4 regions of the Microvirgula sp. AG722 genome follow, and region 2 is predicted to be linked to each of the others. Evidence: predicted binding sites of a transcription regulator. Region 2 holds the regulator's gene; each other region holds the start of a gene.
What was found. The regulator sigma-54, encoded in region 2, starts transcription at its own class of promoters, with help from an activator protein. The targets are predictions, from matches to a motif close to CTGGCACGCTTCATGCTT.
Positions count from the first base shown of each region.

Region 1: DFO50_RS05075 (flagellar hook-length control protein FliK) is a predicted target of sigma-54. The motif match lies at 2,687-2,704, and genes of this name have one in related genera.
Region 3: DFO50_RS10755 (acyl-CoA dehydrogenase family protein) is a predicted target of sigma-54. The motif match lies at 3,343-3,360, and genes of this name have one in related genera.
Region 4: DFO50_RS18345 (circularly permuted type 2 ATP-grasp protein) is a predicted target of sigma-54. The motif match lies at 2,260-2,277, and genes of this name have one in related genera.

Region 1 is NZ_QLTJ01000002.1:297,905-303,147, forward strand. It holds gene fliM (flagellar motor switch protein FliM) at 1-847, opposite strand, end outside; gene fliL (flagellar basal body-associated protein FliL) at 850-1,290, opposite strand; gene DFO50_RS05075 (flagellar hook-length control protein FliK) at 1,404-2,645, opposite strand; gene fliJ (flagellar export protein FliJ) at 2,755-3,189, opposite strand; gene fliI (flagellar protein export ATPase FliI) at 3,197-4,600, opposite strand; gene DFO50_RS05090 (FliH/SctL family protein) at 4,587-5,243, opposite strand, start outside.
Region 2 is NZ_QLTJ01000004.1:31,378-36,620, reverse strand. It holds gene DFO50_RS07945 (HAD family hydrolase) at 1-147, shown strand, start outside; gene lptC (LPS export ABC transporter periplasmic protein LptC) at 151-738, shown strand; gene lptA (lipopolysaccharide transport periplasmic protein LptA) at 716-1,285, shown strand; gene lptB (LPS export ABC transporter ATP-binding protein) at 1,282-2,016, shown strand; gene DFO50_RS07925 (RNA polymerase factor sigma-54) at 2,026-3,471, shown strand; gene hpf (ribosome hibernation-promoting factor, HPF/YfiA family) at 3,542-3,880, shown strand; gene ptsN (PTS IIA-like nitrogen regulatory protein PtsN) at 4,146-4,613, shown strand; gene hprK (HPr(Ser) kinase/phosphatase) at 4,606-5,243, shown strand, end outside.
Region 3 is NZ_QLTJ01000007.1:32,511-37,753, forward strand. It holds gene ssuD (FMNH2-dependent alkanesulfonate monooxygenase) at 1-389, opposite strand, end outside; gene msuE (FMN reductase) at 435-1,007, opposite strand; gene DFO50_RS10750 (acyl-CoA dehydrogenase family protein) at 1,063-2,190, opposite strand; gene DFO50_RS10755 (acyl-CoA dehydrogenase family protein) at 2,202-3,311, opposite strand; gene gor (glutathione-disulfide reductase) at 3,588-4,937, shown strand; gene DFO50_RS10765 (hypothetical protein) at 5,041-5,243, opposite strand, start outside.
Region 4 is NZ_QLTJ01000029.1:10,232-15,474, reverse strand. It holds gene DFO50_RS18355 (EAL domain-containing protein) at 1-1,064, opposite strand, end outside; gene DFO50_RS18350 (glycosyltransferase family 39 protein) at 1,357-1,932, shown strand; gene DFO50_RS18345 (circularly permuted type 2 ATP-grasp protein) at 2,330-3,769, shown strand; gene DFO50_RS18340 (alpha-E domain-containing protein) at 3,789-4,730, shown strand; gene DFO50_RS18335 (transglutaminase family protein) at 4,780-5,243, shown strand, end outside.

The DNA.
Region 1 (5,243 bases), on a different contig from region 2:
CCGGGATCACATCGCCCACTTTCAGGTTCAGGATGTCGCCCAGCGCGACCTCGGTTTCGGTCAGCGTGGCAACCAGCTCGACCTCGGCGATCTGCACCTGTTTCGACAGCAGGTTGACCCAGCGGTTGTCGACTTCGGTCCGGTCGGCCGCCATGGTCGACGACAGCACGTCGCGGATCGGCTCGATGGTCGAGTACGGCATGCAGACGTGGAAGTCGCCGCCGCCCGCGCCCAGCTCGATGCGGAAGGTCATCGACACCACGACTTCGGTCGGCGTGGCGATGTTGGCAAACTGGGTATTCATTTCGGAACGCATGTAGTTGAACTCGATCGGATAGACCGGTTCCCATGCCTTCTGGTACTCGTTGAACACCACGTCCAGCAGTCTGCGGATGATGCGCTGCTCGGTCGCGGTAAAGTCGCGCCCCTCGACCCGCACATGGTAGCGACCGTCGGAGCCGAACAGGTTGTCGACGATCAGGAACACCAGGTCGGGATCGAAAATCAGCAGCGACGTCCCGCGCAGCGGCTTGACGTGGCACAGGTTGAGGTTGGTCGGCACCACCAGGTTGCGGATGAACTCGCTGTACTTGTGGACCTTGACCGGCCCCACCGAAATTTCGGCGTTGCGGCGGATGAAGTTGAACAGGCCGATACGCAGGTTGCGCGCGAAACGCTCATTGATGACTTCGAGCGTCGGCATCCGGCCGCGCACGATGCGTTCCTGCCGCCCGATCTCGTAATTGCGGACATCGGGCGAACTGGCGTCGCCGACATCGTTGTCGTTGCCGGTAACGCCGCGCAGCAGCGCGTCGACCTCTTCCTGCGAGAGGATGTCGTCGGACATGATTACTGCAACTGAACGATGAAGGACGTGAATACTACCGAGCGCACGACGTCGGCGTGGCCGGAATCAGCGAGCGACTCGTTGATGACGCTGCGGATCTGCGCCTTCAGCCGGGCCTTGCCTTCGGCCGTGGCCACATCGGCCGAGGTCTTGCTGGACAGCAGCAGGATCAGGTTGCTGCGGATGCGCGGCATGTAGGCCGAGATCAGCTCGGCGTCGCCCGGCTTGCCGAGTTCGACCTGCAGTTCGGTCTGCAGCATCGTGCCCGGATCGGACAGGTTGACGACGAAGGTGTCGATCTTGCTGAACGTCGGCGCGGCCGGCGCGGCGGCGGCTTCTTCAGCCTTCGGCTTGCTTTCGCCATTGCCGTGCGCCAGGAACAGATAGCCGACAGCGCCAGCGAGCAACAGGACAACTCCGACCAGCGCGCCAATGACCAGCATTAGTTTTTTACCGCCCGCTGCCGGTTGAGCTTCTGTCAAAGATGCCATGTGCAATACCTGTAAAGATTTGTAAATACGTATTTTCGCGTAATTGTCGCTTGCCGACTAGCGTATCACGCAAATACGCTGACTCTTCCATCATCCTTGCCGGTCGCAGGCTGGATAACTGTTGTCGTCACCCCCGCGCCGGCATTGCCATCCAGCGAAAAACTGCCGTCGCCGCGGCCGGACGAGGACTGCCCGCCCTGTTGCGCAAATGACGACGCGCTCTGCTGATCGCGCTGCCCGCTCGACACCTGCGCATCGGCAAGCTGGATGCCCTGCCCGGCCAGTTGCTGCGCCAGGCGCGGCAGGTTCTGTTCCAGTACATCCCTTGTATTCGGCACGGCGGAGACAAAATTGAGCGTCAACTGATTTTCCGCGCCGAACTTCAGCGTGACCTCGATCGGCCCCATTTTTTCCGGGTTCATCTGCAGGCGAGCCCCGTCGAGCTTGTGCTGCGCCAGCAGGGCGACGTGCTGGCCGAGCTCCTGGCCCCATTGCGGGCTGGTCACCGGCTGCTGCATCTGCAGTGCCAGCGGGGCCGGAGCGGCGGCAGTCGGCGCGGTCTGTCCGCCATTGGCGATATGGGCCAGTGCCGAGGCCGCCTGCTGCGGCGTGGCGGCGCTGGCGACGGTGGCCGCACCGGAGGATCGGGCCGCCGCCTGCAGTTCGCTGCCGAAGTCCACCGGTTGCTTGCTCTCGACCGGCGCGGTTTCGTCCAGCGTGGCTTTTGCCACGCCCTGGGTGCCGGGCTGCGCAGCCCGGCCCGCGGCAGCGGTGGTGGCGGCAGCACGCTGCGCGGCAGCATCCTGGACGGTCTTGCCGCCGTCCTGTGCCGGTACCTGAGCCTGGCCCTGTGCATTGCGCGCCGCCACAGCGGCACGGTCGGCCGCCTGGGCGGCATTCTCCTCGCTGTCACCGCTGGCGGCCACGACCGCGGCGCCCTCGTCCCTGCCCGTCAGGCGCAGGTCGGCCTGACCGTCGTCGCTGGCAGCCACGACCTGCTCGCCAACCGCGGTGTCGACGACCGGTTTGACCGGCTCGGTCAGCACCGGCGCGCCCAGCATGGCGGCAAGTGTTGCCGGATCGGGACGGACGTCCTTGCCGTCCGGCTCCCCGGTCTTGCTGTCCGCCTCGTCGACCACGGTGGTCTTGTCGGTCTTGCCCTTGCCGTCGAGCACGGCGATCTGTTCGTCGACCAGCTGTGTGAACGTGTTGTCCGGCGTGGACGGTCCTTTTCCTGCCGAAGCGGTCTTGCTGCTGGCGGCAGACTGCGCCTGGGCGACGGTCGGGGTGGAAAGCGAAATACTCATGGCAGGCAGGCCCAAGGTTAGGTACACAACAGACAACAGCAATGCAAGAATCATGCCTGAAAAAATGCGCCATGCGGCGCAAGAAACGATCCGGAATTCCAGTCGCGGCCTAGCGTGGACGGCGGAAACCGCGGGTGGCCAGTTCGTCGGTCAGCTTCTGCTCGCGCCGCGCCTTGACCGCCTGTTCGCGCTGCGCGGCCTGCTCGTCGAGGGTTTCGAATGCCTTCAGTTTCTTGCGCTCGGCCAGCCAGCGGGTGCGCGTGGCTTCGCACTCCGCCTCGCGCAGAACCAGTTCCTCGCGCTGGGCATTCACGGCAGTCTCGATGCGTTCGAGAAAGCGCTGATAGTCGGCCCACTGCACGGCCGACATGCCGGTGCTGGCACGCTGGATGCGCTGCATGCGGTATTCGGCCAGAAACTGCTCCAGTTGCGCGAGTTTCTGCCCGGCCTGGACCAGACGCTGCTGTGCCTGGCCCATCAGTTTGGCGGCGGCGTCGGTGCGATCGGTCGCCAGCCGGGTCAGCAGTGCGTAACGGCTGTTCATGCCGGGCTCACTGGCCCGTGACCTGCACCAGCCCGGCGAGCGAGGTCTCGAAGTCGCTGGCCTCGCCGGCCGGCTGGATCAGGTAGGCATTCATGGCCGGTTCGAGGCGGATGGCCTCGTCCAGCAGGCGGTCGGCGCCGGGCACGTAGGCACCGACGCTGATCAGGTCCAGGTTGCGCTGGTAGCGCGAATAGAACTGCTTGAAGCGGCGGGCGGCGTCCAGGTGTTCCTGCGGGACGACGTCGGCCATGACCCGGCTGATCGACTGTTCGATGTCGATGGCCGGATAGTGGCCGGATTCGGCCAGCCGGCGACTGAGCACGAAGTGGCCGTCGAGAATGGCCCGTGCACTGTCGGCAATCGGGTCCTGCTGGTCATCGCCCTCGGACAGCACGGTATAGAACGCGGTAATCGAGCCACCGCCCGGCCGGCCGTTACCGGCCCGCTCGATCAGTTGCGGCAGCTTGGCGAACACGGACGGCGGATAGCCCTTGGTGACCGGCGGTTCGCCGATGGCCAGGGCGATTTCGCGCTGGGCCATCGCATAGCGGGTCACCGAGTCCATCAGCAGCAGGACGTCCAGTCCCTGGTCGCGGAAGTACTCGGCCAGCGCGGTCGCATAGGCGGCACCGTGCAGGCGCATCAGCGGCGGCGAGTCGGCCGGCGCGGCGACCACGACCGAACGGGCGAGGCCTTCCTCGCCGAGAATGGCTTCGATGAAGTCCTTGACCTCGCGGCCCCGCTCGCCGATCAGCCCGACCACGACCACGTCGGCACGGGTGTACTTGGCCATCATGCCGAGCAGCACCGATTTGCCGACACCGGAGCCGGCGAACAGGCCGAGACGCTGGCCGCGGCCGACCGTCAGCAGGCCGTTGATGGCGCGCACGCCGACGTCCATGCTGTTGCGCACCGGGTCGCGGTCGAGCGGATTGACCGGCTGCGAGTACAGCGGATAGAAATCGTCGGCCAGGATCTCGCCGCCGTCGTCGAGCGGTCGCCCGAGCGAGTCGACGATGCGCCCCAGCAGTTTGAAGCCGACCGGCACCCGTCGCCCGCCAGCCTGGTCGGACGGCGCCTGGCTGTGGCCGAAGCGCGGCGGCGAATGCACGATCAGCGGTTCGACGGCAATGCCCGGCATCAGGCCGTGCACGTTGTTGACCGGCATCAGGAACAGGGTATCGGTGTTGAAGCCGACCACTTCGGCTTCAACCCGCCGGCCGTCCGGCAGGCAGACCGAACAGGCGCCGCCGACCGGCAGCCGCAGCCCGGCCGCCTCCATCACCATGCCGGTGACGCGCGTCAGCTGGCCGTTCGGTCGCGACAGGTCCGCCGTGCGCACGGTGTCGCGGCAGGCGGACAGGTAATCACTCCACGGATGGCCGGATTGGCCGGTCTCAGCGGACGACATGATCCGCCTCGACGTCACCCGGCACCGGTTCGGCGCCGAGCGCTTCACCCAGCGCTTCGCGCCGGGTGGCCAGGCGCAGGTCGATCCGCCCGCTGGGCAGGTCGATCAGGCAGCCGCCGCGTCCGACCGAGGCGTCGGGAATGTACTGCCAGCTGGCATCGGCCGCCTCGCGTTCGATCACGCGGCGCGCGACGATCAGGTCGTCGGGATGCACGCGCAGCCGGGCCTGCTTCAGCGAGCCGGCCAGATTGGCCAGCGCCCCGGTCAGCAGCGGTTCCAGGGCATCCTCGCAGGCCGCCACGTGCGCGCCAACCAGCCGGTCCGCACATTCCAGCGCCAGCGACAGCAGTTGCGGCGCCAGGTCGGACTCCAGCTGGGTCAGCGAGGTTTCCAGCCGTGTGCGCAGCGCCTGCAGCAGCGCCAGTTCGGCCTGCAGCTCGGGGCGCAGTTCGTCATGTGCCGCAACTTTGCCTTCTTCGCGGCCCTTGTCCAGACCTTCGGCGTGACCGGCCTCGAAACCGGCCTGCCATGCTTCCTGGTGAATGGCTTCCAGTTCGGCGGCGGTCGGGTACGACGACAGCGTTTCCGGCTCGATGTCGACCTCTTCGGTCGGCACATCGACGCCGCGCGGATCGATTTCCGG
Region 2 (5,243 bases):
CCGGCCGCACCCGATATCGTGCGCAGCCACGCCCACTACGTGACCGGTCGCCATGGCGGCCACGGCGCGGTGCGCGAAGTCTGTGAACTGATCATGCAGGCCCAGGGCACGCTGGACGCGGCGCTCGCGCCGTACCTGGAAGACTGAGCCATGTTCGCTCTCCGCAATGCCTCGCGCCTGTTCCCGCTGCTGCTGGCCGTGATCCTGATCCTGCTGACGCTGTGGCTGGAATACCTGCTGTCGATGCTGCCGGCCGGCCGCGACCCGGTCAACCGAGGTACGGTCGAGTACATGGCGTCCGACTTTGTCGGCACCAGCTTCGACGCCAATGGCCGCATCGACCGCCACGCCTTCGGCAAATCCATGTGGCAATATCCGGAAGACAAGCGGGTATTCTTTACCGACTCGACGCTGGAACAGTACAGCCTGGGACGGAAGGATCTGTCGATCTTTACCACCAGCGGCCTGTACAACAACGATACCGGCATCGCCTTCCTCGACGGCAAGGTCCGCGCCCGGCGAGAGCCTTCGGCGCAGCATCCGCTGCCGGCCACGCTGGACACCACCCGCTTGACCGTCGATACGCGCAAGCGCACCGCCGACACCCTGGCGCCGGCAATCTACGTCGAAGGCGGCAACCGCATTGACTCGGTGGGTTTCCACTACGCCGATGCCACCCAACAATACAAACTCAAATCGCGCGTCAGGATGACTTATGCTCCGCCGAAATCCGAATAATTCCTTCCGCCTCGCCGCAGGTGCCCTGATCGTCTGCAGCGCCCTCGCCGCCCATGCCGAAAAGGCCGACCGCAGCAAACCGATCAATATCGAAGCCGACCAGGCCAGTCTCGACCAGCAGAAGGGCGTGACCGTCTACGAAGGCAATGTGATCCTGACCCAGGGCACATCGAAGCTGACCGCCGCCAAACTGACGGTGAACCAGGACAAGGCCGGCAACCAGTACGGCACCGCCATCGGCAACCCGGCCACCTTCCGCCAGCGCCTCGACCCTGACAGCGACGGCAAGGTCGAGTGGATCAACGGCAAGGGCCAGCGCATTGACTACGACAACGCCAAGCAACTGGTTACAATCTATGACAACGGCAGAGTTCAGCGCGGTGGCGACGTCGTCACCGGCAATGTGATCATCTACGACGGCAAGACCCAGCAATTCCAGGCCACCGGCACCCGCAGCGATGCCCATGGCCAGGCAATGAAGGGCGGCAAGGGCCGTGTCACCGTGGTGATCCAGCCGCGTGAAAAGAAGGAAGGCGCCAATAAATGACGCAAGCCACCAGTCGCCTCAGCGTCCGCCACCTGCAGAAGCGCTACAAGAAGCGCACGGTGGTCCAGGACGTCTCGCTGGAAATCAACAGCGGCGAGGTCGTCGGTCTGCTCGGTCCGAACGGCGCCGGCAAGACCACCAGTTTCTACATGATCGTCGGCCTGGTGCCGGCCGATGCCGGCGACATCCATATCGACGATATCGATGCCAGCCATCTGGCCATCCACCAGCGTGCCCGGCTCGGCATCGGCTATCTGCCGCAGGAAGCCTCGATCTTCCGCAAGCTCACGGTCGAGGAAAACATTCTCGCCGTGCTTGAGCTGACCGGACTGAAAGGGGCGAAGATCCAGGAAGAACTGGAGCTGCTGCTCGACGATCTGAACATCGCCCACCTGCGCGACAACCCGGCGCTGTCGCTGTCCGGCGGCGAGCGCCGCCGGGTGGAAATCGCCCGCGCGCTGGCCATGCGCCCGCGTTTCATCCTGCTGGACGAACCGTTTGCCGGCGTTGACCCGATTGCCGTCATCGATATCCAGAAGATCATCTCCTACCTGAAGGAGCGCGGCATCGGCGTACTGATCACCGATCACAATGTTCGCGAAACCCTGCGCATCTGCGATCGGGCTTACATTATCAATGCCGGCAGCGTACTTGCCGCCGGCAAGCCCCAGGCGCTGGTCGAGGACGAAAATGTCCGCCGCGTCTACCTGGGCGAGCATTTCCACCTCTAGACAGCGGCCATGAAGCAAAGCCTCCAGCTCAAGCTGGGTCAGCAACTGACCCTTACGCCCCAACTGCAACAGTCGATCCGGCTGCTGCAGCTCTCGACGCTGGACTTGCAACAGGAAGTGGAACAGTTCATCGCCGACAATCCGCTGCTGGAGCGCGACGAGGGCCGTGACGAAAACGGCGCGGAAGTCAGCGATGCCGGCGAGATTGCCATCAACGGCCATGACGAGCCGCGTGAGCCACCGCAGCAGCAGGACGGGGCCGGCGGCAACGACGACAGCGCCACCGACCTGAACCTGGTCAACGACTGGTCCAGCTACGGCCGCAACGGCAGCGACGAAGACGACGACTGGGACCCGCACCAGAACCTGACCCGGGCCACCACGCTGCGCGAGCATCTGCTGGCGCAGCTGGCCGAGCTGCCGCTGTCGGTCCGCGACCGGGCAATGGCGATGGTCATCATCGAGGAACTGGACGACGACGGCTACCTGCCCTGCCCGCTGGAAGAGCTTGCCGTCCATCTGCCGGCGGAACTGGAGATCGATCCCGACGAGCTGACCGTGGCGCTGACCCTGGTCCAGCAGTTCGAGCCGGCCGGTGTCGCCTCGCGCGATCTGACCGAATCGCTGCTGCTGCAACTGGCGGCCCGGCCCGAGTCGCCGGCCAGGCCGCTGGCGCAGGACATCGTCCGCCACCACCTGCCGCTGCTCGCCAACCGCGACTTCACCCGGCTGCGCCGCGCCACCGGCGCCGACGACGAATCGATCCGGCAGGCCCAGGCGCTGATCGCCTCGCTGAACCCGCGTCCGGCCGCCGGTTTCGGCAGCGGCGACACCCACTACGTAATGGCCGACGTGCTGGTCCGTCGCGATCGCAACGGAATCTGGCTGCCCCTCTTGAATCCTGCGACTCAGCCCAAATTGAAAGTAAATCAGCTGTACGCGCAGATGCTCAGCCGGCACCGCGGCGAGGCCGGACAATTGTCCGGCCGGCTGCAGGAAGCCAAGTGGCTGATCCGCAACATCGAACAGCGGGCCGACACTATACTCAGGGTGTCGCAGGTCATCGTCGAGCGACAGCAGGCGTTCTTTGATCAGGGTGAAGTCGCAATGCGCCCCATGGTGCTGCGCGACGTCGCCGACGAATTGGGATTGCACGAGTCGACCATCTCCCGCGTGACCAGCAGCAAGTATCTGATCTGTCCGCGTGGCGTGTTCGAACTCAAGTACTTCTTCGGCACGGCGCTGGACACCGATTCCGGCGGCGAATGCTCGGCTACCGCCATCAAGGCGCGGTTGCGCAAGCTGATTGCCGACGAAGACCCGCACAAACCGCTGTCGGACAGCGTGCTGGCCGAACGGCTCGGTGACGAGGGCATCCAGGTTGCCCGCCGCACCGTCGCCAAGTATCGCGAGGCATTGCTGATACCACCGGTAAACCAGCGGAAAACGATTTAACGCGCGTCAAGGCGCGCCCCCTGCGTATCCAGCAACATGGATACGCCAGCCCACCAGAAGGAGTTAGGGTATGAACCTGAACATCACCGGCGTCCATCTCGAAGTCACTCCGAGCCTGCGCGACTACCTGTCGGAAAAAATCGACCGCATCACCCGCCACGTCGATAACGTCATTGCCGTCAACGTCGCCCTCTCGGTCGAGAAACTCGACCAGAAAGTGACGGTCGACGTTCACCTGAAGGGCAAGGACATCCACGTCGAGGAAGTCGCAGCCGACATGTATGCGGCCATCGACCTGGTTGCAGACAAGCTGGACAGACAGGTGCTGAAGCACAAGGAGAAGAGTACGGATCACTTCTCGGACAAGGCGCACAAGGCACAGGAGCTGTCCGCCGGCTCCGAAGCCTGAGCCTGAAGAAGACTCACAAGGGCAAGCGCCCGCGGTCGTCGTGCCGCTGGCTCAGGCCTGACTGAAAGGGGGGGACTGCCGGAAACGGCAGTCCCCCCGTTTGATTGCGGGCCCTCGCGCCCGGAGGGGTGCCGGCACAGGCATTCCGCTGCCGGTCCGCCCTTTGCTGGTGCAGACCGGCCGGGGTGCCCACTAATGCGGCAGACGCTCCCGCCGTAACCGGCTAGAATGGCCCCGTTTTGATTACTCGTACTCGTTGACGACCATGAGTCTGATCGCAAAGATCCTGCCCAGCACCGACCACCTGCTCGTCGATCTCGACGTCAGCAGCAAGAAACGCGTGTTCGAGCATGTCGGCATCCTGTTCGAGAACGCCTACGGCATTGCCCGCAGCACCGTTTTCGACAGCCTGTTCGCCCGGGAAAAACTCGGCTCCACCGGACTCGGTCACGGGGTTGCCATCCCGCACGGTCGCGCCAAGGGGCTCAAGGACGTCGCCGGCTGCTTCATCCGCCTGAAATCCCCGATTCCGTTCGACTCGCCCGATGGCAAGCCGGTCAGCCTGCTGTTCGTGCTGCTGGTGCCCGAGCAGGCAACCGACCTGCATCTGCAGGTACTGTCGGAACTCGCACAGATGTTCAGCCGCCGCCAGCTGCGCGAAGCGCTGGCCGCCGCACCGGATGCCCAGACCCTGTTCCAGCTTCTGACCACCCAGCAGGACAGCCATGCCTAGCATCACGGTCAGGAAGCTTTATCAGGACAACCGGCAGAAACTCAATCTGAACTGGGTCGCCGGCTCGTCCGGCATCGACAACCTGATCGGCACCGACGACCAGCGGCCAACCCTGGCCCTGGTCGGCCACCTGAACCTGATCCACCCGAACAGCCTGCAGGTGCTCGGCGTCGCCGAATGCGACTACCTGAACCAGCTGGGACAGGACGCGGCCCGCGAAGCGCTGGAGCAGCTGTTCCGGCTGCCGATGTCGGCCATCATCGTCGCCAACGGCCAGCCGGTTCCGGCCGCACTGAAGGCCGCCTGCGAACACCAGCGCGTGCCGCTGATCGCCTCGAGCCAGGCCTCGCCGTACCTGATGGACGTGATGCGCATCTACCTGGCGCGAGTCCTGGCGGTGTCCACCGTGCTGCACGGCGTGTTCCTCGACGTGCTCGAGGTCGGCGTGCTGATTACCGGCGACAGCGCGATGGGCAAGAGCGAACTGGCACTGGAACTGATTTCCCGCGGCCACGGCCTGGTGGCCGACGACGCGGTCGACCTGTTCCGCATCGGCCCGGAAACCCTGGAAGGACGCTGCCCGGACATGCTGCGCGATTTCCTTGAAGTGCGCGGCCTCGGCATCCTCAA
Region 3 (5,243 bases), on a different contig from region 2:
GCGGCCGCATAGCGCTGGCCATGGTCGAGAAACACGCCGTCGCCCTGCGCTTCGTCAGGATCGCCGCCGGTCACGACATTGATCAGCAGCCGGCCACCGGACAGCCGGTCCAGCGTCGCCGCCATCCGCGCCGAAACCGTCGGCGAAATGATGCCGGGCCGGACGGCGACCAGATAACGCAGTTGCCGGGTCAGCGGCGCCAGTGCGGACGCCACCACCCAGGCATCCTCGCACGAGCGCCCGGTCGGGATCAGCACGCCGTAATAGCCCAGTTCGTCGGCAGCCTGGGCAATCTGTTTCAGATAGGCCAGCGTCACCGGGCGGGCGCCGTGCGACGTGCCCAGATAGTGGCCGTCGCCGTGGGTCGGTAAAAACCAGAAAACCTGCATGGTCGCTTTCTGTATCGGGGAAGTCGGGAACAAGGGTGAGGTCATTCAGGCCGCCAGCAGCTCGGCCGCCACCCGGGTCTGTCTGGCCCGCAGCAGCGGCAGGGCCCGCTCGACCGCCAGGTCGATGCGCGTCTGCAGCGCCGGGCTGCTGACCCGGTAGTCGCTGAAGTCGGTTTCGGTGCCGTATACGCCGATCGGCAGCGTCAGCGACTGGAAGAAGCTGAACAGCGGTCGCAACTGGTGATCGATCACCAGCGCATGGCGGTCGCTGCCGCCGGTGGCGGCCAGCAGCACCGGGGTGTCGACCAGTGCGTTCTGGCCGACCAGATCGAAGAAGTGCTTGAACAGGCCCGGATAGGTGCCGCGGAACACCGGAGCGGCGACAATCAGGAAGTCGGCCGATTCGACGGCCGCAAACTGTCTGCGTACGGCCTCCGGCAGGGCCGATACCGAAAAGGCGCCGCCGAGTGCCTTGCCGATATCGCTGATTTCAATCACATCGATATCGACCGGCAACCGCTCGGCAAAGCGCTCCAGCAGGGCTTCCACCAGGGCGGCGGTGCGGGACGGGCGCTGGAAGCTGCCGATGACGGCAGCGATTTTCAGTCTGTGTTGCATGGCATGAACTCCTGTTGGTGCAGCCATCGGCCCGTGGCCGTGGCGAGGGATGGGGTCAGTACGCGCCATGGCGCGGAGGCGGTGTGCCATTCAGGCAGTGGTCGCCGATCACGCGCGCCTGTTGTCGCGCGGGGCGACCGGCGTCATGACGACGGGCGTCGCGCCAGTGCCGGTCCGGGCGGGCGGCATCCGCCAGCAGGCGGCGACCGGCCAGCTCGAACACGGCAGCGCCAGCCTGCGATGCCAGATCGGCGCACAGCACCCGCGCCGCCGTGACGGCCAGCGCGGCCGCATCATGAATGGTCTGGCCCGGCACGGCGGTCAGCGCATCGACCTGCAGTGCCGCGTCGTCGAGCAGCGCACCGGCAGCGGCCTGGCAGGCGCCGAGCCAGCCAAAGCGCGCCAGCCGCTGCGCATCATGGTCATGGCGCAAGACGGCGGCGCTGTCCGCCAGGGCGGCATCGGCGATGCCAAGGTCGATGGCAGCATGCAGCAGCTGGGCCAGCGGTCCGACCCGGCCCGGCGTGTCGAACACCACCCGGTACGGAATCACCGCCAGTGGCCCGACCTCGACCTCGTCGATCGCCACGCCGCCATCCGCTTCGACCCGCAGGCCGGCACTGCCGCGCGGGACAAAGGCCAGCAGCAGGTTGCCATCGCCGGATCTGACCGACAGCGCCACCCAGTCGGCCTGCGCCGCGCCGCCGGCATCGCACTTGCGTCCGTCGATGCGGTAGCGACCGTCGACGCAGTGAATGCGGGTTTCGATCCGACAAACCTCGTCGACACCGGTTTCCGCCAGTGCGGCGGCAAAGCGTTCGCCGTCCAGCGCCCGCCGGAAAAACGCCTGTTTCTGCGGCTCGCTGCCGGTGGCGCGCAACACTTCGAGCACCGCGTAGTGGCTGTGCGCGATACGGGCCAGCGCCGGGTCCCCGGCCGCCAGCAGACGGATCAGCTGCGCCAGGGTGCCGCTGCCGACACCACCGCCGCCATACGCCTTCGGCACGGCCACGCCGCCCAGCCCGCTGGCCCGGAACTGCGCCAGCGCGTCGGGGACACCGCCCTGCAGCCGCAATGCCAGTTGTCGCGCCGCATCGAGCGCCTGCGCGTCATCGGCGCGGGATGCCGTATCAGTCGATGGCGCCGGTCGACGGCGGCGGCGGGGTACGGGAGAAACGGTCATGAGGATTCCAGTCAGAAAGGGGCGCGGAGAGGCGCGGCAGACGGCAGGTCCAGCAGCCGTTCGCCAAGCTGGCGGCAACTGTCGGCGGATGGCGCGTACTGTGCATGGGCCCGGGCATCGCGCCAGCAGCGATCGCGGTCATCGCCATCGACAGCCGGGACCGGCCCGGCCAGCTCGAACAGCGCATCGACCGCACGCAGCGCGATATCGCCGCACAGCACCCGGGCCTGGAGCACCGCCACATCGGCGTCGTTGCCGGCATCCAGCGCGCGGGCAGCGTGGCGCAGCAGTGTCTGCGCCGCAGACAGCCGCACCTGCAGTTCGCCGATCGTCGCCAGCAGCGCATCGGTCTGCGCCCCCGGCCGGCGCCGGGTGCCATCCAGTGCGGCCGCCGCCATGCCGGCGTCGATGGCAGCGGCATACAGCGCCACCGGCGATGGCGACCGGGCCGCCCCGTCGAGGTCGAACACCCACTTCGCCGCGACCGTGACCTGCGTCAGCCGCAGCGTGCCGCCAGCGACGGTGCGCAGCCCGACCGGCACCGCTTCATCCTCGATATCGAGGCCATGCGCGTTATGTGGCACCAGCGCCAGCCACGTCCGCTGCCGGGCGTCCCGGGCCGGCACCGCCAGCCACTCGGCAAAGCCGGCGCCGGCGACCTGGTGCAGCTCGCCGTTCAGACGCAGCGCGCCGCCGGAATCCGGTTCGCCATCGACAGTGCCGGCCGGCGCGGAGGCGAAATGCCGTCCCTGCAGCAATTCGCGGTACAGCAGGCGCTGTTGCGCCCCGCCCGCCGTCCGCAGCCGTTCCAGCGTGTCGACATGGGCGAGCAGAATGCGGGCAATCGACGGATCGGCCGCCGCCAGGGTGCGAAAGATCGCGGTCAGGGTCTGGCGCGATACCCCGGCACCGCCGTGCTCGCGCGGCACGGTCACCGCCCACAGCCCGGCGCGGGTCATGGCCGCCAGTTCGTCCCATGGCAGGCGCCGCTCGCGGTCGCGCACGGCAGCCCCCGGCGCGAATTGCGCGGCCAGGGTACGGGCGGTGTCCAGTGCTTCATCGTCGCTGCGGATCAGGTGCACGGCGATGTCGACGATCGGTTCGATGGCGCGGATGGTCATCAGGGGCTCCGGCAAATTTCTCATAACTGTTCAGCAGCTTGCGTGCCAGAAACCCAACCTTCTGTTATATAAGCCTTTCCCCGTTTCGCGCGCCGATCACTGTACGAATCCGGACAGCGCCACTGTCCGGATTCGTACAGCGGCATGGCCCCGATGCGGGAAATGCAGCAGCGCCGGTCGTCGGCAGACGGCCCGGTCTGCTATCGTTCGGTCTCGTTCCGGCATGCCGGCCCCACCTACCGGCCCTTGCGGCCTTCACCGGGAGACTCTCGCCCCATGGCTCAATACGATCTCGACCTGTTTGTCATCGGCGCCGGTTCCGGCGGGGTACGCGCGGCGCGCGTCGCCAGTCAGCACGGCGCACGCGTCGCCATCGCCGAAGAAGCGAATTTCGGCGGCACCTGCGTCAACCGTGGCTGTGTGCCGAAAAAACTGTTCGTGTATGCGAGCCGCTTTGCCGCCGAGTTCGAACAGGCCGCCGCCTATGGCTGGCAGCTGCCGAAGCCCGCCTTCGACTGGCCGACGCTGCTGCGGAACAAGGATGCCGAGATCGCGCGTCTGGAAAGCGTGTACCGCCGCAACCTCGACCAGGCCGGCGTCACCATCCATGCCGAACGTGCCGTACTGGAAGATGCGCACACCGTGCGTCTGAGCACCAGCGGCAAACGCCTGACCGCCGCCCATATCCTGATTGCCGTCGGTGGCCGGCCGCATGCCGGCCCGGCCTTCCCCGGCCAGGAACTGACCATCACCTCGGACGAGGTGTTCCACCTGCAACAGTTGCCGCGTCGCATCCTGATTGTCGGCGGCGGCTATATCGCCATCGAATTCGCCGGCATCTTTGCCGGACTTGGCGTCAACACCGCACTGCTGCATCGCGGCCCGCACGTGCTGCGCGGCTTTGACGAGGAAATCCGCACCACGCTGGAAGACAGCTACCGCCAGCGCGGCATCCGCATGCTGCTGAACAACACGCTGGCCCGGCTGGAGAAAACTGCCGACGGACTGCGCGCCACCCTGGCTGACGGCAGCACGGTCGAGACCGATGTGGTCATGCTGTGCGTCGGCCGCCGCCCGTACACTGGCGAGCTCGGGCTGGACGCGGCCGGCGTGGCCACCGGAAAGAACGGGGAGATCCGGGTCGATGCGCAATCGTGCACCAATGTGCCGTCGATCCACGCAGTCGGCGACGTGACCGACCGCGTCAACCTGACCCCGGTCGCCATCCGCGAAGGCCAGGCCTTTGCCGACAGCGTGTTCGGTCAGCGACCGGCGACTGTCGATCACTCACTGGTACCCACGGCGGTGTTCTCGACCCCGGAAATCGGCACGGTCGGCCCGAGCGAGGAAGCCGCCCGCGAACGCTACCCGGCACTGAAGGTGTATCGCGCCCGCTTCCGGCCGATGAAAACCGCATTTGCCGCCAGCAACGAACCGATGCTGATGAAGATGCTGGTCGACGGCGAAACCGACCGGGTGGTCGGCGCCCATGTGCTCGGCGAAGGCGGGGCGGAGATGATCCAGTTGCTGGCGGTATCGATCGGCATGGGCGCGACCAAGGCCGACCTCGACCGCACCATCGCACTGCACCCGTCCGCCGCCGAGGAATGGGTGACGATGCGCTGAGTATTCATTGAGTACTCATTGGCCTGCGTGAGCAACCCGGGGTTTTCCCGGTCCCGGCCATGAGGACACCGCCCCCCGGGATGACATCACGGCATGCTTGTGGTCAATCCGACGACCACTGCGCATACAGGCCGGCACGACGGAAGTTGTCACCGTGCTGCTGCGATGGCCCTCCCGGGCTTAACCGCAAATAGCTGCAATCATCTGCAGGCCGCTTTTCCCTGGTCCGGCGAAGGTCCCAATAACCATCCGTGGAAAGAACCCAGGCTTGTCCCCCCGTCTGACTGAGCTCCATCACCTCGGGAG
Region 4 (5,243 bases), on a different contig from region 2:
TCGGTGTCGATCTGCGACACGATGACCGGGGTGCCACGAAAGGCGGCCGTGCCGCAGGAGCCGACATTCGGGCCGATCGGCAGACCGTCGAGCAGTTGTATATAGCTGTCCGGCAGGCTGGGTGCGGCCAGCGGGCGGATACAGCCTTCCTTGTCGATGCGTACCACCGAGGCGATCACGTCCGGTGCAATGCGCTCGACCTGCAGGCAGATGCGCTCGGCCACTTCGCTGACCGGCAGCCCGCAGGCCACGGCTTCCAGGATGCTGTCCTGCAGCAGCTGCAGTTGCTTGGTTTCCGAAATATTGGTCAGTACCGAGATCGAATGCTGCAGACGGCCATCCTTGCCGATGGTCGGATTGACCACGGTCGAGACCCAGGTGGCATCGCCCTGCTTGCCGTACAGCAGCAGTTCTTCATAGATGCTCTCCGGGCGCAGGGCAGCCTGACTGACCCGTTCCAGCGTTTCCCGGTCGGTTTCCGGGCCGGCGAGCAGATGGGCCGGCCGCTTGCCGCGCACTTCTTCCAGCTGGTAGCCGAACAGCGTGGTGAAACCACGGTTCACGAACTGGATCTGCATGTTCCCGTCGCAGATGATGACCGCGTTGTCGGTTTCATGGGCAACCAGGGACAGCAGGTGACGTTCTTCGCGCAGTTGCACGTCGGCACTGACGTCGCGGATGAAAGCGGTATAGGTGATTTTCTTGCCGAGCCGGACCTTGGACAGCGACATGCTGCCCCAGAACGTGGAGCCGTCCTTGCGTTCGATGCGGATTTCGCGCCGGGTGCCGACAATGCGGTCGACACCGGTATCCCGGTTGCGGTTGATCAGCGAATCGTGGACCGGGCGGATGTCGGACGGTACCAGCAGACTGACGTTCCGGCCCAGCACCTCGTCGCGACGGTAACCCCAAAGCTTTTCAGCCGCCGCGTTGAAGAAGGTGATCCGGTTTCGGCTGTCAATGCTGACCACGGCATCGATGGCCTGCGCCAGCGCCTGCAGTTCGGCCGAGGCCAGGGCGCCGCGCCTGAGCTTGCCTGCCAGTTTGACTAAGGGGGTGAACACGTTTGCGTCTCCGGGACCGAGCTTGTCTGTTCGTTATTTCGGCCTGCGCGACAGGCCCCGTGTCGAAGGGGAGGGCGTTCCTTCGCGATCGGGCCTGCTGTCCGGGCCGGTGCGTCTCTGCCCATGCACATCATATCGACATTTGCTATCTGGGTATTTAGCGATATTTGTTATTTCAGCCGAATTCCGCCTGGCGGAAAAAACCGGGCCGGCCAGCATGAAAGCGCTCATTGAGCACTAATTGCTGTCGGGCAAAATGACACGAATACTGTTGTTTGCGACCTGCCCAGCCATGAGCTCGAGCCCGACTGTTTTCCGCTCCCCCATTGCCGCCATCCCTTCCCCCGTCCGCGACACATGGCGGACGGGCGGCTGGCTCACGCTGTCCTGGCCGCTGGCCATCGGGCTGCTGTGCGCCCTGCTGGTCTGCCTGTTGCCCGGCACGCTTGGCCATACCCCCTGGAAACAGGACGAGGCCTACAGCTTCGGCATCATTCAGCATATGGTCGAAAGCGGGCAATTGCTGGTGCCAACCAATGCCGGCCAGCCGTTTCTGGAAAAACCGCCACTGTATTACTGGACGGCAACGCTGTTTGCCCACTGGCTTCAGCCTGTCCTGCCGCTGCATGACGCTGCGCGGCTGGCCAGTGCCTTTTACACCGGGCTGGCAGCGGTCTTTGTCGTGCTGTTTGCCCGGGCCTCGTTTGCCGCCGCACGACTGACTGACCGGCGGGTGCTGATGACGCTGGCGCTGTACCTTGGCTCGGTCGGCATGATCAAGCACGTGCACGACCTGTTTACCGACGTTGCGCTGTGCGCCGGCGTGATGCGGTCTGGCTGGGGCTGGGGGTCGGCATGGCCGCGATGAGCAAGGGGCTGTTCATTCCGGCGATCTTTGCCCTGAGCAGCGTGCTGCTGCCGGTGCTGCTGCCCGCTTGCCGGACACGGCGCTATCTGAACCGATTGCTGCCAGACTGGTAGTACTGCCGCTAGCTGCTGGCCGAAACCCGGGGCGCGCCGATGCCGCTACCATCGGGCTGGGCGCTGTTCTGGCGAGGCAGTCAGGAGGGTGACACGTCGGAACACCTGACCCTGTTCGAGCGCGCCGCGCACTGACTGCAGGCGCCGCGCGCAGGTCAGGCCCGGCTGCCATCTATGATGATCTGACAGCGTCTTCCCGTGCGTAACCGCCGTGCTGGCACGGCATTTGCGTCTGCGTGGAGCGTACGCCGCACCCCTGCGGCGAATCAGACACGGGAGCAGCCATGCACGCGCTTACCTTGCCGGCACCGGCGCATTACGACGAAATGCTGCTTGCCTCGGGCGCCGTGCGCCCGCACTACCAGCCGTTTGCCGACTGGCTGCATGCGCATACGCCGCAGTGGCTGGCGGACAAGCATGCCGAAGCCGATCTGTTGTTCCACAAGGCCGGGATCACCTTTGCCGTTTACGGCGACGAAGCCGGCGCCGAGCGGCTGATCCCGTTCGACACCGTGCCGCGTATCGTGCCGGCCGACGAGTGGCGGATGCTGGAAGCCGGCCTGCGCCAGCGGGTCAGTGCGCTGAACCGCTTTCTGTACGACATCTATCACGACCATGACATCGTTCGCGCCGGGCTGATTCCGGCCGAGCAGGTGTTTGCCAATGCCCAGTACCAGCCGGCGATGCAGGGGCTGGACCTGCCGCACGACATCTATACCCATATCGCCGGGGTGGACCTGATCCGTCACGCCGACGGTGGCTACTACGTGCTGGAAGACAATCTGCGCGTGCCGTCCGGCGTCAGCTACATGCTGGAAAACCGCAAGATGATGATGCGGCTGTTCCCGGAGCTGTTCGCCCGCTATCCGGTCGCCCCGGTCGAGCACTATCCGACCCTGCTGCTGAACACGCTGCGCCATGCAAGCCAGGTCGAGGCGCCGACGGTGGTGGTGCTGACGCCGGGGCCGTACAACTCGGCCTACTTCGAGCATGCGTTCCTGGCCCAGCAGATGGGGGTTGAGCTGGTCGAGGGCCAGGACCTGTTCGTCAACGACGACGGCGTGTTCATGCGCACCACGGCGGGGCCGCAGCGGGTCGACGTGATCTACCGTCGCATCGACGACGCCTTTCTCGACCCGCTGGCCTTCCGCAGTGACTCGATGCTTGGCGTGCCGGGACTGCTGTCCGCCTATCGTCAGGGCACGGTGATCCTGGCCAATGCGATCGGCACCGGGGTGGCCGACGACAAGTCGATCTATCCGTTCGTGCCGGACATGATCCGCTTCTACCTTGGCGAGGAGCCGATTCTGTACAACGTGCCGACCTGGCAGTGCCGGCGTGCAGAAGACCTGTCACACGTGCTGGCCCACCTGCCCGAGCTGGTGGTGAAGGAAGTCCATGGTGCCGGCGGCTACGGCATGCTGGTCGGCCCGGCGGCCTCCCGGCAGGAAATCGACGATTTCCGCCGCCGGATAGAAGCCGCACCGGCCAATTACATTGCCCAGCCGACGCTGTGCCTGTCGAGTTGCCCGACCTTTGTCGACAGCGGCATCGCGCCACGCCATATCGACCTGCGACCGTTCGTGCTGACCGGCCGCGAGATTTCGATGGTGGCCGGCGGGCTGACCCGGGTCGCGCTGAAGGCCGGTTCGCTGGTGGTGAACTCGTCACAGGGCGGCGGCACCAAGGACACCTGGGTGCTGGAATCCGGCCCCTCCCTCTAAAGACTACGGAACCGATCCCATGCTCTCGCGCACTGCTGCCCAGCTCTACTGGATGAGCCGATACCTGGAGCGCGCCGAAAATCTGGTGCGCATGCTTGATGTCACCCACTCGCTGTCGCTGCTGCCGCAATCGCGCGGCAGCGGCATCGAACTGAATGCGCCGCTGGTGGTGACCGGCTCGCTGCAGGCCTTCGAGGCCAAGCAGGTTCAACTGGACGTCGAACGGCTGTTCGACTTCATGGCGCTGGATCTGGACAACCCGTCCTCGGTGCTCAGCTGCATCAAGGCCGCGCGCGAAAACGCCCATGCGGTGCGTGGCCAGATCACGGCGGAAATGTGGGAGGCGATCAATGCCACCTGGCTCGAAGGCCGTACGCTGCCCGCGCGCGGCGTGCCGAACGTGTCGTCGTTTTTCGACTGGGTGAAGGAGCGCTCGCACCTGTTCCGCGGCGCGACGCACGGCACCCTGCAGCGCAATGACGCCTTCTGCTTTATCCGTCTCGGCATCTTTATCGAGCGAGCCGACAATACTGCGCGGCTGCTGGACGTGAAGTCGCATCTGGTGGCCGAAGCCGCCGAGGACAGCGCACCGGACTTCTACGCCTGGAGTGCGCTGCTGCGTTCGCTGTCGGCGTTCGAGGCCTATCACGCTGCCTATCGCGACAGCCTGGATGCACGGCGGGTGACCGAACTGCTGATCCTGCGTCCGGACGTGCCGCGTTCGCTGCGCGCCTGCTATGCCGAAATCTGGTCCAACCTGGCCGAGGTCAGGGGCGGGCAGGGCGGGGAAGATGCCGGCCGCATTGCCAAGCAACTGGCCGGGCAACTGGCGATCAGCCTCGAGTACGGGGCGGTTGACGAGATCCTGGCCGAGGGACTGCACGAATGGCTGACCGGTTTCCTGGCGCGTTCGGCCGAACTCGGCGAAGCGATCCAGACCGCCTATCTGGAAGCCGGCTGATGCGCGGCCGCGCACGCCGCTCCGATTCCTTTTCTGCCGGGAGCCCGTCATGAAGCTGGCCATCGAACACGACACGATTTACCGCTACGACCACCCGGTCCGGCGCAGCATCCAGTATCTGCGGCTGACGCCGCGCTCCTCGGCGCGCGTGCGCGTACTCGACTGGCGGCTGGAGCTGCCGGCGCGGGCGAAAGCGGGGACCGATGCCTACGGCAATACGCTGCATGTGCTGACGCTCGACGTGCCGCATGTCGACATCCACCTGCGCGCGGTCGGCACGGTGGAGACCGACGATCGCGAGGCGGATGTCGAAACCGACAACCGGTTGCCGCCCGAGGTGTTCCTGCGCGATACGCCGCTGAGCCTTGCCGATGCCGCGCTGTCCGGTTTCGCCGCCGGATTTGCCGGTGCGGTGATGGCCGATCGCCGCCGGGGCTTCGAGCACCTGATGGTGGCGCTGGCGGAGCACATGCCGTATACGCCGGGCGTGACCCATGCGGCCACTTCGGCGGC